DNA from 4 places in the Agrobacterium sp. 22-223-1 genome. Region 2 is predicted to be linked to each of the others. Evidence: riboswitches for the same ligand, from Rfam matches in the RefSeq annotation. Region 2 holds a riboswitch; each other region holds the start of a gene.

Region 1 (4,208 bases), 850 kb from region 2:
GACCGCCCGGCCATGGAAAAATTCGCCCGGGAGAAACTGTCGGAGCTCGGCCTGATGACGATTCAGAACATCAATCAGGCAGTGGAAACCCTCTCCGGCGGTCAGCGTCAGGGTGTGGCTGTGGCGCGTGCAGCGGCCTTCGGCTCCAAGGTCGTCATTCTTGACGAGCCGACGGCAGCACTTGGTGTCAAGGAAAGCCGGCGTGTTCTGGAGCTTATCCTGGACGTTCGCTCGCGCGGCCTGCCGATTGTCCTCATCTCGCACAACATGCCGCATGTCTTCGAGGTCGCGGATCGCATCCATATCCACCGGCTCGGCAAGCGCCTCTGCGTCATCAATCCGAAGGACTACTCCATGTCCGACGCCGTCGCCTTCATGACGGGCGCCAAGGAAGCGCCGAAGGAAACGCTTGCCGCATGACGCTGAAGCTTGAAACGATCGCCGAAGACGTTCTTCGGCGGGCAAAAGGTAAATCCCGTTTTATCGTCGCTATTGCCGGTCCCCCTGGGGCCGGCAAATCCACGCTGGCGGATGCCCTTTGTGATGCTTTGCTGGCATGGGACGAAACGGCCGCCGTCCTGCCCATGGATGGCTTCCATATGGACAATGGCATCCTTGAAGAGCGGGGGCTGCTGCCGCGAAAAGGCGCGCCGGAAACATTCGACGTGCGCGGTTTCCTCGATATCGTCTCCGCCGTCCGCAAGGGCGGGCAAGAGGTGCTTGTTCCGGTTTTCGACCGTTCCCGTGAAATCGCTATAGCGTCTGCTCGTGCGGTTGCGCCGGAAACACGCTTTATCCTCGCTGAAGGCAATTATCTGCTACTGGACGAGGCGCCGTGGACAACTCTTTCCAAGAGCTTCGACCTCACCATTTTTGTCGGGCCGTCCGTCGCGGTGCTTGAGGAGAGGCTGAGGAAAAGGTGGCAGGGCTATGGTCTCGATGAGGCCCATATCCACGCCAAACTTTTCGAAAACGATCTTCCGAACGGAAAAAGGGTGATTGAAAACGCCCGTCCCGCCGATATCCGCATCGATATCTGGGAATAGATTAACGCTTTTCTCTGTTTGAGCGGCGGCACGCATGTGCCGTTAAGCCTTTGTTGACCATGTGTTGAATCTTTTTGATCCACAGGGTGGGGCTTTTGTGTGTCTATTTATTGACGCGAAAATTTCCTCATATACTATATGTGGTGTTCGAGGTTCTTCCGATTCGCAAGGGTCGGGAGCTAAGACGGGAATTCGGTGCGTAACGCCATATGGCGGAGCAAGGCCGAAACTGCCCCCGCAACTGTAAGCGGTGAGCATCGTTCCGATTTGGGTCACTGGGGTCAAAAGCTCCGGGAAGGCCGGAATAGATGTTGTGACCCGCAAGTCAGGAGACCTGCCTTGAGCGCAAACGTCCACGGGCGGGGTGTCCGGAGGAAGGTGTATGACGCAAATGATTTGCGTGCGCCCTTTTCTGCCCCCTCCAGAACAAGCTTCGGGGTGAAGTCATGCCAGTGCATTTGTTTAAGTTGCTGCGCTCGTCGGCGTAGAGAGTGATTTTACGTGGCTAAAAGCCGCGCACGCCCACCCTAATGACAGATCCATCGCCGCCCGATTGCGATTGCAATCGGCAATGTTGAGCCTTGTCCGAAATCGGCTTCGAGAGAGGAAATCATGACCGTCACCGTTTACAGCAAGCCCGCCTGCGTCCAATGCATCGCCACCTATCGCGCTCTCGACCGCATCGGTGTCCCCTATGAGATCGTCGATATTTCCGAAGATGCGGATGCGCTCGATCATGTGCGTGGCCTCGGCTACATGCAGGTGCCCGTGGTTGTTGCCGGCGAACGCCATTGGGCGGGTTTCCGGCCGGATATGATCGGCTCGATCAGCTGAGGCGGCGGCGCGATGGGCCTGATCGTCTATTATTCCAGCCGTTCTGAAAACACCCATCGTTTCCTTCTGAAACTGGGACGGCGTCTGTTTCGCCTGCCGCTTGGCGTTGAGGAAGATGTTCCCCATGTGTCCGAGCCCTATGTGCTGGTCACCCCCACCTATGGGGGTGGTGGCACGAAAGGGGCCGTGCCAAAGCCGGTCATCCGGTTTTTGAACGAGCCCTCCAACCGAAATCTCATTCGCGGCGTCATCGCGGCGGGAAACACGAATTTTGGCGCAGCTTTCGCATCCGCCGGAGATATCGTCTCGCGCAAATGCGCCGTGCCGTTTCTCTATCGCTTCGAGCTTCTCGGCACGGAGGAAGATGTCGCCAACGTCAAACATGGATTGGAACGATTTTGGACACGCTGACCTCGAGCGCCATGCGCAAGGACGCCAAACAGCCGGCAGCCGCATCCCAGAAACCGCTCGATGCGGCTCTGGACTACCACGCGCTGAACGCGATGCTGAACCTTTACGACGAGAACGGGAAGATCCAGCTCGACAAGGATCGCCTGGCCGCCCGGCAATATTTCCTCCAGCACGTCAACCAGAACACCGTATTTTTCCATAACCTCAGGGAAAAGTTCGATTATCTGGTGACTGAGGGATATTACGAACAGGAAGTGCTGGATCAGTATTCCTTCAATTTCGTCCGTGACCTCTATGACGAAGCCTATGCCCGGAAGTTCCGCTTCCCGACCTTTCTCGGCGCCTTCAAATATTACACCTCCTACACGCTGAAGACCTTCGACGGAAAACGTTATCTGGAGCGTTACGAGGATCGCGTCTGCATGGTGGCGCTGGCCCTTGCGCGCGGCGATGAGCAGCTCGCCCGCAATCTGGTCGATGAGATCATTTCCGGCCGCTTCCAGCCAGCAACGCCGACCTTCCTCAACGCCGGCAAAAAGAGCCGTGGTGAACTGGTCTCGTGTTTTCTGCTGCGTGTGGAAGACAATATGGAAAGCATCGGCCGCTCCATCAATTCGGCGTTGCAGCTTTCCAAGCGCGGCGGCGGCGTGGCGCTGTCCCTGACCAATATCCGCGAATTCGGAGCGCCGATCAAACAGATCGAAAACCAGTCGTCCGGTGTCATTCCTGTCATGAAGCTGCTGGAGGATAGTTTTTCCTATGCCAACCAGCTTGGCGCGCGCCAAGGTGCGGGCGCGGTCTATCTGCATGCCCATCACCCGGATATCATGCGTTTCCTCGATACCAAGCGCGAAAATGCCGACGAAAAAATCCGCATCAAGACCCTGTCGCTCGGCGTGGTGATCCCTGACATTACCTTCGAGCTCGCCAGGAACAATGAGGATATGTACCTGTTCTCGCCCTATGATGTGGAGCGTGTCTATGGCGTGCCGTTGACCGAAATTTCGGTCACCGAAAAATATCATGAAATGGTCGCCGATAGCCGCATCCGCAAGAAGAAGATCAAGGCGCGCGAATTCTTCCAGGTGATCGCCGAAATCCAGTTCGAGAGCGGTTACCCCTACATCATGTTCGAGGATACGGTGAACCGCGCCAATCCGGTTGCCGGCCGCATCAGCATGAGCAATCTCTGCTCGGAAATCCTGCAGGTCAGCGAAGCGAGCGAGTTCAACGCCGATCTGTCCTATAGCCATATGGGCAAGGATATTTCCTGCAATCTCGGATCACTCAACATCGCCTCGGCGATGGACTCCGCCGATTTCGGCAAGACTATCGAGACCTCCATCCGGGCGCTGACGGCCGTGTCGGACATGAGCCATATTTCCTCCGTTCCTTCGGTGGAAAAGGGCAATGATGCCAGCCACGCCATCGGGCTTGGCCAGATGAACCTGCACGGTTATCTGGCGCGCGAACGCATCTTCTACGGTTCTGAAGAAGGCGTCGATTTCACCAATATCTATTTCTACACCGTGACCTATCACGCCATCCGCGCCAGCAACCGGCTGGCCGTGGAACGGGGCCATAGCTTCAAGGGCTTTGAGAATTCCAAATATGCCTCGGGCGAATATTTCGACAAATATACCGACCGGGAATGGCTGCCTGCGACCGAAAAAGTGAAGGTGCTGTTTGAGAAAGCCGGCATCGCCATTCCGACACAGGAGGACTGGGCAGTTTTGAAGAAGGACGTCATGGCGTCTGGTCTCTATAACCAGAACCTTCAGGCCGTGCCGCCGACAGGCTCGATCTCCTACATCAACCACTCCACCTCCTCCATTCATCCGATCGTCTCGAAGATCGAAATCCGCAAAGAGGGCAAGATCGGCCGCGTTTATTACCCGGCTTCCTATCTCTCGAACG
Region 2 (4,208 bases):
CGCGGGCGGGGCCGTCGTCGCGGCCATTGCGGGCTACGGCATATTCGCCTGGGTCACCGCGCCTCAGCGGCAGGCGCCCAGCCACTGGGTCAGCCTGGGCGAACCGGATCTGGCCAACGGCGAAACGCTGTTCTGGGCGGGCGGCTGCGCAAGCTGCCATGCCGCGCCCGATGCGAAAGGTGAGGCGCTGTTGACGCTTTCGGGCGGGCAGGCGCTGAAAAGCCCCTTCGGCACCTTCCATGTCCCCAATATTTCCTCCGATCCGCAGCATGGCATCGGCGGCTGGACGCTGGCGGAATTCGGCGATGCGATGACGCGCGGTGTGGGCAGGAACGGCGAACATCTCTACCCGTCCTTTCCCTATGCCTCCTATGCCCGCATGACGCAGAAGGACATCAACGATCTCTTCGGTTATCTGAAAGCCCTGCCGGCCAGCCAGAACGATGCGCCGGATCACGAGTTGCCGTTTCCCTTCAATCTGCGCATGGCGCTGGGCGGCTGGAAATTCCTTTATTTCGACCCCTCGGCGCGGCCCCGCGTCGAGCTTGCCAATGCCAATGCCGAATTGCTGCGCGGCCAATATCTGGTGGAAGGGCCGGGCCATTGCGGCGAATGCCACACGCCGCGCAACGCGCTTGGCGGTTTCGTGAAAGACAAGTGGCTGGCCGGCGGGCCCAACCCGGAAGGCGAGGGCCGCATTCCCGACATTACCCCCGGCTCGCAAAGCATCGGCAGCTGGGCCGAGGCCGATATTGCCAGCTATCTGGAAAACGGCTTCACCCCGGAATTCGACAGCGTCGGCGGCTCCATGGTCAAGGTGCAGCAGAACATGGCGCATCTGACGCCTGAAGACCGCGATGCGATTGCCGCCTATCTGAAGGCCATACCGTCGCGGTAATCCTCAGCCGTCATGCCGGACTAGATCCGGCATCCAGCCACGGCGCGGCTGCGCCGTGAGAAGAGTCTCTTGCGATCAAGGACTTGATCGCGCTGGACCCCGGATCTAGTCCGGGGTGACGGAGGTGCAGGCGACGGCGTGCAGTTCGAAGTCAGGCCCACCATTGACTCCCGACCCCGCCCATCGGATAACAATCCTGTGATGGTTCCTTCCGGGCGTTCCGGAAGGTGAAAAGGGAACACGATAGGGAGAAATCCTCATTCGTGGCTGCCCCCGCAACTGTGAGCGGAGAGCCTGAAACGAAATGCCACTGGCAAGCCATCTCGCCGGGAACCGAGGGTTTCCAGAGAGGGTGACGCCGGGAAGGTGTTTCAGGTTTTGACCCGTAAGCCAGGAGACCTGCCATCGCGGAAATATCCATGCCGGCGGGGTGTCCGGAAGAGCGGAATTTCAGGGTGGCGGGATCGACGCCTCCCTGTGTCAGTCTCGTATCCCCGTGGTGAAGTGTATCGTAGCGGCTCGACGGCCCTTTGCCGTGCGGCCGCGTCCAAAGGCGCGGGGTCGCGCCGGAGAGGGGTCACCATGTCCATCAACCAGAATACGGCCAACGCCGCCGTTTCCGCAAAAACAACCAGCTTCGCGCAATCGCTGACGGCGATCGTGCTTGGCCTGTTCGTTGTCGGTTTTGTCGGCTTTTCCCATGTGGAGGCCGTTCATAACGCCGCGCATGACACGCGTCATGCCAACGCCTTCCCCTGCCATTGAGGGGAAACGGCATGTCGTCTTTTCGCAATATCGTCTTTACCGCCGTTCTCGTCGGCATTCTCGGCGGTTTCGCCGTTTCGGCCATGCAGGCTTTCGGCACGACGCCGCTCATCCTTCAGGCGGAAACCTATGAAAGCGCCGGCGAAGCGCCCCACAGCCATGATGCGACGGCCCCCGGTGCTGCCGTTCCCGCCCATGAGCACAATGACGAGGCCTGGGCTCCGGCCGATGGCTTCGAGCGCACCGCCTATACCGTCGCCGCTAATGTGCTGACCGCTATCGGTTATGCGTTGGTGCTGACCGGCCTCATTTCGCTGCGTGGCACGAATGGCGGCTGGCGCGAAGGCCTTCTCTGGGGCGTTGCTGGCTTTGCCGCCGTCATGCTGGCCCCGATGATCGGCCTGCCGCCGGAACTGCCGGGCAGCCCGGCCGCCGCACTTGAGGCGCGGCAGATCTGGTGGCTTGCGACGGTTGCCGCAACCGCGGGCGGCATTGCGCTGATCGCGTTCCGCCGCGAACCCTGGGCAATCGTATTGGCGCTGGTGTTGATCGTCGCACCGCATGTGGTCGGCGCACCCTTGCCGCCGGAAGGCGAACATGCGCTGGCGCCGCTGCCGCTGGAGCGTCAGTTCATCGTCGCCGCCACCGTGACCAGCTTCGTTTTCTGGGCTTTGCTCGGAACATTGAGCGCGTTTTTCCTGAAGCGCTTCCAGTCGGCGTAAATCCATGCAGGACGCAGCGGAATGGAGTGAGGAGCTCGATGCGCTGCGTTTTGCCGTCCCCGGTCACGGCGCTTTCTGCGCCGTGCACCGCCTTGCCTTCAAGGCAGTCCTTGGGGCGACCCCGGATCGCGAGGCGGCTCTTGCCTGTTTTCATGAACACGAGGCCGCTTTTATCGCTGCGGCGCTCACCAAGATAAAACGTGCAAATTTACCCGCCGGCCGCAGCCTGCATCTGAACAGCCGCGATATTCGCCGGGCGATTGCCGGGGAGGGTGAGGAGCCAGCGGCGCGCGTATGCCGGGTGCTGGATCGGAGGTGATGAGTGAGGGTGCCAAGACGCTTGTATTTTGCACCACCTCATTCCTGTGCTTGTCACAGGAATCCAGCCGACGCTCGTCCGCGCGGCGGGAAGAGTCCTTTCAGCCCAAGGACTTGGGCTGGCTAGATTCCTGTGACAAGCACAGGAATGAGGGCGGGCGGGCTTACGTGGCCCACAATATCAGCGTCCGCCTCAGCGATGCTCCGCCGCAAAAACCTGAAGTTCCGCCTCGGCTTCCGGACCAAAGAGGCCGAGGTGTTTCAGGATTTCCACAGCGAAACTGACCGGCGCGCTGCCGGCGGCGGTGATGATGCCGCGATCGCTAACCGCTTTCGGCTGGTCGCGGTAGAGCGATTCGCCGCTATAGACGGCATAGGCCTTGTGCGATGCCAGCGAATTGCCGGTATGGGCGACATCGTTCAGCACGCCCGTGCCGCCGAGCGCGCTTGCCGCCGCGCAGATGCCGGCAACCAGCCGGTTCCTGTCGCGAAACCGGTGCACCAGCCCGCCAAGATCGACAGCCGTTCCCTTTTCCCAGCTCAAGCCGCCGGGAATGACGAGCGCATCGATGCCGGCCGGATCAAGCGCGTCATAGGATGTGTCAGGCGTCACGGTCAGCCCGCCCATGGACGTTACCGGCCGGCCATCGGGCGTGGCATAGACGATCTCGACGCCGAGATAGCTGCGGGCTGCCGCAGCAAGCAGCGCCGGTTCCCAGTCCGCAAAATCCTGCGCCAGCGCAATGGCGATCCGTGTCATGGCCGTCTCCGTGGTTTTAATCAGGCGATGGACTGCATGTAGCGCATGCCGGTAACCGGCCGGGGCGCGAAATCCATGTTTTCGTAGAAGCGATGCGCCGCGACATTGCCGGTCGTGGCGCTGACGGAAAGATAGTCGCAACCGAGGCGTTTGGCGATATCGCGGGCGCGGGAAACCAGATGCTGGCCGGTGCCATGGCCGCGATGCCCGTCACGCACGAAGAGATGATGCAGCTCAAGCCCGCGCCGGCCTTCCTGCGCCCTGTAGAGCGGCAGAAGCAGGGCGTAACCGATCAGCGCGCCATCGGCTTCCGCAACCAGCCCATGCACCCAGGGCAGCGGACCGAACAGGTCGCGTTCCAGTTTCGCCGGGGTGATCGCCGCCGCATCGCCGTGGTAGGAGGCAAGCAGCGTGATCATCTCGTTGAGCTCGGGCAAATCCGTCTTGCGTGCGCCACGAATGATGACGACGGGCGGTCTTTCCAGTGTAAGGGAGCTATCTTCGGTCATTTTTTCGGTCCTTTGGTCTTATCGGTGCCGTCAGGACGCTTGAGAAACAACAAAGCCGCCTGACGGCGGCTTGTTGACAATATGATCTGTCGAGCCGCCCTTAGAGGTAGGCCCAAAAGTACGAGCAGGAGATGGGTGCGCGTTCGTTGATCATGGGACATGCAATGCGCCCGAATCCGCAATCTGTCAAGCCCGGTTTTCCGATCAATGTTCACCCTCGCACATGCCGTGATTGG
Region 3 (4,208 bases), on a different contig from region 2:
GGCGCTCGCCTTCAGTTCTCAGCGTGAAGGGATCGGAGGACCATTCCGGCTCACCGGCAGGCACCACATCCATATGGCCGGACAAGATGTATCCGCTGGCATCGGTCGGGCCGAAGCTGGCGAAGAGATTGGCGCGGTCGCCTTCCGGGCCGGCAAGCAGCGATACTTTCGCGCCGTGGCTTTCCAGATAATCGGCGATCCATCCGGCAATGTCGCCATTGGCGGTTCCGACCACCGACGGGAAGCCGACAAGACGCTCCAGAATGTCGATTGCGTTCATGGCTGTCTCCGTCGCTTCAACGCCGAAAAGCTTAGAGCGGCCTGCGGCGTTTATCTGCTGAAATACGGGTGATTTCAGTAGATTGTTGTGTCCTTCCAGCGCTTTCGGAAAATTCCTGCTGACGAGGCTGGTTATCTTCGGATGTCGTGAACTGGGCTGCCGGGATCAAGGTTCCGCGCCGGAGGGAATGAGAGCCGTTTGTCATGGAGCTGCTCAAAGTCGATAGTTTCGAGTTGCGGACAGTGGATATCGCCGATGTGGAGGCCGATCATCTGCATGCTTTGTCCATGGCTGTCGGATGGCGATATCACGCGAACGAATGGTGTTTCCTGCGGCAGTGCGGCGTCGGGCTTGCCGCGCTTGACGAAATCGATCGCGTTGTCGCAACGGCAATGCTGTTTCCTTATGATGAGGGTTTCGCGACGGTCGGCATGGTCATCGTTTCCCCCCGTTTGCAGAGGCAGGGCGTTGCGCCATGGCTGGTGGGCCAACTCATCGCGGGTCACTCTGACGCCGCCCTGCGGTTGAACGCAACGGAAGCCTCGCGACGGCTTTTCGCACGGCTGGGTTTTTCCGGAGATACCGAAAAAGTACATCTCCTGCGCGGCAAGGCGCGCTGCCCTGCCGAGATGCCGACACTTGGAAGAAAACAGAGAATCGAGCCGCTGTCCGAGGATCATTTGTCCGCCGTGGCGGATTTGGATCGCGCGGCTTTCGGTGTTTCGCGCCGGGGCGTCCTGCAACGCCTTCTCCGGGAAAATACGGGTTATGGCCTGTTCGAGGCCGATCGTCTTGCCGCCTTTGCATTGCGGCGTGCAGCGGGGCGGGGCCATATTGTCGGCCCGGTCGTCGCCGGTGACGAGGCGGATGCGATTGCGTTGGTGAGGCGACATTTTTCCGATCTCGACGATCAGCTTGTCCGTCTCGATGCCGTGCGGGATAGCGGTCTTCTGACCGAGTTCCTGGCGCAATCCGGGCTGGTGGTGATCGAAACGCTCACCGCCATGTCGAAAGGCGCGCCGCAACCGGCAGGTTCCGGTTCTGCAAAGATTTTCGCCCTGGCAGGCCCGTCTTTGTGCTGAGGTGCGGCACTATCGCAATTGACGCCCCGCCTCTTGCCCCTTATGTGAGAAAGCGACGGTTCCTGCAGCCGAAAGGCGAAGGGATTAATAGGGAACATGGTGCGGGCGATCTTTTTCGCCCAATGCCGTGGCTGCCCCCGCAACTGTAAGCGGATTGTCGTTCATCCCCGTGACGCTTCAAGGCGTCATGCCACTGTATTCTCCGGAATGCGGGAAGGCAGATGAGCGACGCAAATCCGTGAGCCAGGAGACCTGCCGTCGAAATATAAACCATCGTTACGGGCGGGGAAGCCCGGAGGAGGAGATTGTAATGTTATTTCATAACATTTCGTTTGCGTCCTATTGCCGTTCTCCGTACAAGACGTCCCGCTGTTGCTGCGCGTTTTGACGCCTGCTGCTCTGGAATAAGATTTACTTTCGACTGGAGAACACATGTTTCATTCTAGACGCCTGCCGGTCCATGCCGGCTTTCTGGCCGCTGCGCTTGCGGCTTTGCCCGTCGCCGGCGCCAATGCTGCCGAAACCACCTATCCCCTGACGATCAACAGCTGCGGTCAGGACATCACCTTCAAGCAGGCACCCGCCCGCACCGTGTCCGTCGGCCAGAGCACGACCGAGGTTCTTTACCTCCTCGGCCTTTCCGACAAGGTGGTCGGCACGGCGCTGTGGATCGGTCCGGTTCTGAAGGGCTACGAAGAGGCCAATGCCAGGGTCGAGCGTCTGGCTGACAATGATCCGAGCTTTGAGGCGGTCATCGGCAAGAAGCCGGACCTCGTGACGACGCAGTTCCAGTGGCAGATCGGCCCGGAAGGCGTTGTCGGAACACCGGCGCAATTCGCCGAGCTTGGCGTTCCCGTTTATACCTCGCCCGCCGATTGCATGGGCAAGGACAATTCCGGCGGCGGTGACGGCGTGCGCAACACCGTCTTCACCATGGATCTGATTTACCAGGAAATCCGCGATCTCGCCAAAATCTTCAACGTGCAGGATCGCGGTGAAGAGGTCGTTGCCGACCTGAAGAAGCGTGAAGAAGCCGCCCGCGCCAAGATCGCCTCGGCAAATGGCAAGCTTTCGGCAGTCTTCTGGTTCTCCAGCGCCGAGCTGGATATCGATCCCTATGTGGCCGGCCGCAATGGCGCCCCCGGCTACATCATGTCCGCGTTGGGCTTAAAGAACGTCATCGAAAGCGATGAAGAATGGCCGACCGTCGGCTGGGAAACCATCGCCAAGGCAAATCCCTCCATCATCGTCGCCGGCAAGATGGATCGCCGCCGTTTCCCGGCTGACGATGTCGCCGTCAAGCTGAAGTTCCTCGCCACCGATCCCGTGGCCAGCATCATGCCAGCCGTCAAGGAAGGTCATGTGTTCGAGATGGATGCGCAGGCGATGAACCCGACCATTCGCACCATTGAAGGCATCGAAACGCTGGCCGAGGCGATTTCGGCTGCCGGCCTCGCCAAGTGAACGGTCTTTCCATCCATCTCGGCAGGGTAGGGCTGGCTTTTGCCGCGCTCGCCCTGCTGCTCGTCGCGCTGATGGCCGGGGCGGCCATCGGCGAGACTGCCATTCCTTTTGACGTCGTGGCGAAAACAATCGCCAACCGCGTCTTCCATGCGACCTATCCGCTGGAACCGCTGGATGAGGGCATTGTCTGGAGTTACCGCCTCAGCCGCGCCGTTGTTGCCGCCTGTTGCGGCGCTTCTTTGGCGCTGGCCGGGGCGGTGCTGCAATCGCTTTTGCGCAATCCGCTTGCCGATCCTTATATTCTCGGCATTTCCGCCGGCGCCTCCACCGGTGCCGTCGCTGTCGCGTTGCTTGGCTTCGGAGCGGGGTTCCTGACGATGCCGGCCGGGGCGCTCATTGGTGCCTTCGTTGCGTTTTCGCTGGTCAGCCTTCTGGCGGTGCGGGGGGGACATGGCAACAGCGCTATCATTCTGGCCGGGGTGGCCGGGTCGCAGCTGTTTAATGCCATGACCTCTTTCATCGTCACCAAATCCGCCAATGCCGAACAGGCGCGCGGCATCATGTTCTGGCTGCTGGGCAACCTCTCGGGCGTGCGCTGGCCGGATGTCTGGCTGGCGCTGCCGGTCAGCCTTGCGGGACTTGCGGTGTGTCTCTGGTATGCCCGGGCGCTCGATGCCTTCGCCTTCGGCGGTCAGGCTGCTGCCTCGCTCGGCATTCCGGTGCGCTGGGTCTATGCGGTGCTGATCTCCGTTTCGGCGATCATGACGGCTGCGATGGTATCGCTGGTCGGCTCCATCGGCTTCGTGGGCCTCGTCATTCCGCATGCCGCACGCATCTTCGTCGGCGTTCGCCATGGTATATTGCTGCCGGTGACGGCGCTGACCGGCGCGGTTTTCATGATCGTCGCGGATATTCTCTCGCGCATTGTCATTCCGGGGCAGGTGCTGCCCATCGGTGTCATCACTGCGCTCGTTGGCGCACCCGCCTTTGCCTTCATCCTTGGGCAGAAGAGGGGGCGTTCATGAAATTATCCGCTCACGACCTGCATTTCCACGCCGGCAATATCGATATCGTGCGCGGGGTCTCACTCGATGTCGGTTCCGGTGAGTTTCTCGGCGTCATCGGACCGAACGGTTCCGGCAAAAGCACGCTGCTTTCCATGCTGGCGGGTATTCGCAAGCCGCGCCGGGGGCACGTTACGCTCGGGGGTGAGCCGCTTGCCTCATTGGGACGGCGAGACCTTGCCCGCCGGCTCGCCTTCGTGGAGCAGCAGGCCGAAACCACCGAACGCATTACCGCACGACAGGCGGTGGAACTTGGGCGCACGCCCTATCTCGGGCCGCTTTCCGCCTGGTCGCAGCAGGATGACGCCATTGTTGATG
Region 4 (4,208 bases), on a different contig from region 2:
GCATTCATATGCCCTCCCCCACATTTTCCCGGCGGAAGCCATGATGGAGGCCCGGTTCTCGCCGGGCCTCCATTCATATCAGAGCACCGCGCGGCGAAGCTCGGCAGCGGCGGCGACCATGTTGACCAGTGCCGGCCTGACCTCTTCCCATTTACGCGTCTTCAGGCCGCAATCCGGATTGATCCAGAGCTGCCGGTCGTCAAGCCGCTCTCGCGCCAGCGCCAGAAGATCGACCATTTCTCCAACCGCCGGCACACGCGGGGAATGGATGTCGTAAACGCCGGGACCGATCTGGTTCGGGTATTTGTAGGTCCGAAACGCATCCAGCAATTCCATCTTCGAACGCGAGGTCTCGATGGAGATCACGTCGGCGTCCATGGCAGCAATGGCATCGATGATCTGGTTGAATTCGGAATAGCACATATGGGTGTGAACCTGTGTGCGGTCGCCCACACCGCTGGAGCAAATGCGGAAGCATTCCACCGCCCAGCCGAGATAATCCTGCCAATGCCGGTGCCGAAGCGGCAGTCCTTCGCGAAGAGCTGCCTCATCGATCTGGATCATCTGCGCACCGGCCGCTTCGAGATCATTGACCTCATCGCGGATGGCGAGCGCGATCTGGCGGCATGTCAGGCTTCTGGCGATATCGTCGCGGACGAAGGACCAGTTGAGGATCGTCACCGGCCCGGTCAGCATGCCCTTGACGGGTTTGTCGGTGAGCGACTGGGAATATTCCCACCAGCGAACCGTCATCGCTTTCGGACGCGACACATCGCCGAAAATGATGGGCGGGCGCACATAACGCGAGCCGTAACTCTGCACCCAGGCATGCTGGGTGAAAGCGAAGCCGGAAAGCTGTTCGCCGAAATATTGCACCATGTCATTGCGCTCGAACTCGCCGTGGACGAGAACGTCGAGACCGATTTCCTCCTGCCAGCGAATGGTCATTTCGGTTTCCTTCTGCAGGAATTTTTCATATTGCGCATCCGTCAGCGCGCCCTTGGAATGCGCCGATCTGGCCTTGCGCACCTCCGGCGTCTGCGGGAAGGAGCCGATGGTCGTCGTCGGGAAAAGCGGCAGCGCAATGGCCTGCGATTGCACTTTCTGCCGCTCGGCAAACGGGCTCACCCGCTTCCTGTCGGCCTCGCCAATCGTCGCAATACGCTTCTGCACGGCGACGTCCGTTACCTTCGGCGAGGATGCACGCGCGGCAACGGCCTTGGAGGCAGCCTCCAGTTCCGTCGCGACAGCAGCCTTGCCCTCACCGAGAGCCCTGCCAAGCGCGGCAAGTTCGCCGAGCTTCTGGGTGGCGAAGGAAAGCCAGCTTTTCAGATCGGCATCGAGGCCGGTTTCCAGTTCGAGATCGACCGGGACATGCAGCAGCGAGCAGGACGGCGCGATCTGAAACGCCGCCGCACCGCGTGCCGCGATGGCGGGTTCCAATCGGGTAATAATTGCAGCGAGATCAGCGCGCCAGATGTTGCGGCCGTCGATGACACCCAGCGACAGGACGCGATTTCCCGGCAAAGCCTTCAACACCGCCTCCAGCGCATCGGGCGCTCGCACCAGATCGACATGAAGGCCCGCGACCGGAAGCGCTGCGACGGCTTCGAGATTATCCTCAAGCCCACCGAAATAGGTGGCGAGCAGGATTTTCAAATCCGGCGCGGCCTTCGACAAAGCCCGATAGGCCACGGCCAGCGCGTGCCGCTCCCCCTCGGAAAGATCGAGCACGGCGACCGGCTCATCGATCTGCACCCAGTCCGCACCGGCCGCGCGCAGGCGACGCAGCAGCTCTTCATAGACGGGCAGCAACCTTGCCAGCAGATCGAGAGGCTTGAAGGCTGCCTCGCGCGCCTTGGCGAGTTTCAGGAACGTGACCGGGCCGAGAATGACCGGACGCGTATGGATGCCGAGCGCCTTCGCCTCAAGGAAGTGGTCGACCGGCTTTTGCGAGGTGAGCACGAAATGCTGATCCTCTGAAACCTCCGGCACCATGTAGTGATAGTTGGTGTCGAACCATTTGGTCATTTCCAGCGCGGGAACGCCCTGACCATGATGCGAATGTCCTTCATGCCCATGGCCGCAGCCTGCATGCCCTTCGCTCTGGCTGCCGCGCGCCATGGCGAAATAGTTGGAGAGGGAAACATCCCCACCCGCCCATCCATAAAGGGATGGAATGGCGCCCACCATCACGGCCGTATCGAGAACGTGATCGTAAAGGGAGAAATCGTTGGACGGGATATGGGTAATCCCCTTCTCACGCTGAAGCGCCCAGTTTTCGGCGCGCAGCCTAGCTGCGGTTTCGAGCAGTTCCGTCTCGGAAATCTTGCCGGACCAGAAGCCTTCAAGCGCGAACTTCAGTTCGCGATGGCGTCCGATCCTCGGAAAACCGAGCGATGCGACTGGAATGGTCTTGTCTGGCATTGTCATACCCCATTTGGTTGTGGGGGCATGGGTAAAGCGGACGCGTGCAGGCCCGGCCTGTGCCGGACCATAGCAGCAACCACCGGGACACCCCGCCCGTGGACGTTATTTTGTCCTGGCAGGTCTCCTGGCTTACGGGTCGTCGCCTTTGTCCGTCTTCCCGGGGTTTACCCCAGTGACGTGTTGGACAAAGGCTCGCCGCTTACAGTTGCGGGGGCAGCTCCGGTCTTGCCGATCGTCGGCGCACCGGATTCCCTCTTAGCTCCGGGATCGAACAAACAAGCCCGGAGAACCATGACACCCGCATTTCTCACCACGGGTGCCACGATGTCAATAGACATAAAGAAATCTTTATATCTTTATTTCACTGAGTTCAGAGCGCGACCGCACCCGGCCCCGGCACCGCACCGGTCGGCACCTTGCCCAGAATGATCATGCCAAGCACCTCGTCCTTGGTGACATCCTGCGTGCGGGCATGGCCCACCACCTTGCCGTTCTTCATCACGAAGACCCGGTCGGCCAGATCGAAGACATCGTGAATATCGTGGCTGATGAGGAAGATGCCGATGCCCTGCCGTTTCAGCTCCTTGACGAGATCGCCCACCTGCGCCGTTTCCTGCGGCCCGAGTGCGGCCGTCGGCTCGTCCATGATGAGGATGCGGGCATCGAACAGAATGGCGCGGGCGATGGCAACGGATTGCCGCTGGCCGCCGGACAACGCCTTCACCGGCTCCTTGAATCGCCGGAAATTGGGGTTGAGACGCCCCATGACCTCGCGGGCCGAGGCTTCCATGGCGACATCGTCAAGCGTGCCCCATTTCGTCTTCAGCTCGCGGCCGAGATAAAGATTGGCCGCCGCATCGACATTGTCGGCCACGGCCAGCGTCTGGTAGATGGTCTCGATGCCGTATTTCTTGGCATCGCGGGGATTGCGGATATCGGCATCCTCGCCGTTGATGAGAATATCGCCGCCATCGCGCCGATAGGCGCCGGAGAGAATTTTGATAAGGGTCGATTTGCCCGCGCCATTGTGGCCGAGAAGGGCGACCACCTCACCGGGGAAAAGATCGACAGAAGCGTTTTCCACCGCATGGATGCCGCCGAAGGAAATGGAAATATTGCGCATTTCCACGAGGGGCGTGACTTGGTCCGTCATAGGAGTTCTCCTCGGTTCTTACTTGGCGCGGGCGCGGTAGATGGTGTCGAGCCAGACGGCGACGACCAGAACCACACCGACGACGATGCGCTGGAAGGGCGTATCGATGCCCACCAGCACCATGCCGGATTGCAGCGACTGCATGACGAGCGCGCCGAGCATCGCGCCCGCTATGGTTCCGACACCACCGGCAAGCGAGGTGCCGCCGATGACGGCCGCCGCGATGGTGTAAAGCTCGTCCAGCTCGCCCTGGGCATTGGTGGCGGCATTGAGGCGGGCGGTCGAGATGGCCGCCGCGATGGCGCACAGAACGCCCATCAGCGTGAAGATCTTCACCGTCACCCAGCGGGTCTTGATGCCGGCGAGTTCGGCCGCTTCCGGGTTGCCGCCGATGGCGAAGACATAACGGCCGAAGCGCAGTCGCGTGGCGATGAAGGTCATGACCGCACCGACGGCAAGCGCCATCAGCACCGGAATGGCGATGCCGTGCGAAATGAACAGACCGCCTTCAGGCCAGGCCATGCCATTGGCATCGGCATAGTTGCGGGCGATGTTGATCGGCCATGGGTAGCTGTTGACCACCGCCACGAAACCGATGACGACGAGGCAACCGAGCGCGGCCAGA

What was found. Region 2 has a riboswitch for cobalamin ahead of ACQZ60_RS04255 (CbtB domain-containing protein). Riboswitches for the same ligand answer to the same signal wherever they lie in the genome.
Region 1: another riboswitch for cobalamin. It lies ahead of nrdH (glutaredoxin-like protein NrdH); the one in region 2 lies ahead of ACQZ60_RS04255 (CbtB domain-containing protein).
Region 3: another riboswitch for cobalamin. It lies ahead of ACQZ60_RS18835 (ABC transporter substrate-binding protein); the one in region 2 lies ahead of ACQZ60_RS04255 (CbtB domain-containing protein).
Region 4: another riboswitch for cobalamin. It lies ahead of metE (5-methyltetrahydropteroyltriglutamate--homocysteine S-methyltransferase); the one in region 2 lies ahead of ACQZ60_RS04255 (CbtB domain-containing protein).

What each region holds. Positions count from the first base shown of each region.
Region 1 covers NZ_JBNWCN010000001.1:6,333-10,540, forward strand. Annotated here, with positions in the region: gene ACQZ60_RS00030 (ATP-binding cassette domain-containing protein) at 1-420, shown strand, start outside; gene ACQZ60_RS00035 (nucleoside triphosphate hydrolase) at 417-1,046, shown strand; cobalamin riboswitch at 1,180-1,402, shown strand; gene nrdH (glutaredoxin-like protein NrdH) at 1,659-1,880, shown strand; gene nrdI (class Ib ribonucleoside-diphosphate reductase assembly flavoprotein NrdI) at 1,893-2,291, shown strand; gene nrdE (class 1b ribonucleoside-diphosphate reductase subunit alpha) at 2,303-4,208, shown strand, end outside.
Region 2 covers NZ_JBNWCN010000001.1:860,065-864,272, forward strand. Annotated here, with positions in the region: gene ACQZ60_RS04250 (c-type cytochrome) at 1-898, shown strand, start outside; cobalamin riboswitch at 1,084-1,319, shown strand; gene ACQZ60_RS04255 (CbtB domain-containing protein) at 1,481-1,663, shown strand; gene ACQZ60_RS04260 (CbtA family protein) at 1,675-2,385, shown strand; gene ACQZ60_RS04265 (hypothetical protein) at 2,390-2,704, shown strand; gene ACQZ60_RS04270 (type 1 glutamine amidotransferase family protein) at 2,897-3,463, opposite strand; gene ACQZ60_RS04275 (GNAT family N-acetyltransferase) at 3,484-3,972, opposite strand; gene ACQZ60_RS04280 (MerR family transcriptional regulator) at 4,177-4,208, opposite strand, start outside.
Region 3 covers NZ_JBNWCN010000004.1:293,109-297,316, reverse strand. Annotated here, with positions in the region: gene argE (acetylornithine deacetylase) at 1-280, opposite strand, end outside; gene ACQZ60_RS18840 (GNAT family N-acetyltransferase) at 484-1,362, shown strand; cobalamin riboswitch at 1,402-1,636, shown strand; gene ACQZ60_RS18835 (ABC transporter substrate-binding protein) at 1,795-2,826, shown strand; gene ACQZ60_RS18830 (FecCD family ABC transporter permease) at 2,823-3,851, shown strand; gene ACQZ60_RS18825 (ABC transporter ATP-binding protein) at 3,848-4,208, shown strand, end outside.
Region 4 covers NZ_JBNWCN010000002.1:470,645-474,852, reverse strand. Annotated here, with positions in the region: gene metE (5-methyltetrahydropteroyltriglutamate--homocysteine S-methyltransferase) at 79-2,427, opposite strand; cobalamin riboswitch at 2,528-2,739, opposite strand; gene ACQZ60_RS14260 (ATP-binding cassette domain-containing protein) at 2,801-3,583, opposite strand; gene ACQZ60_RS14255 (sugar ABC transporter permease) at 3,602-4,208, opposite strand, start outside.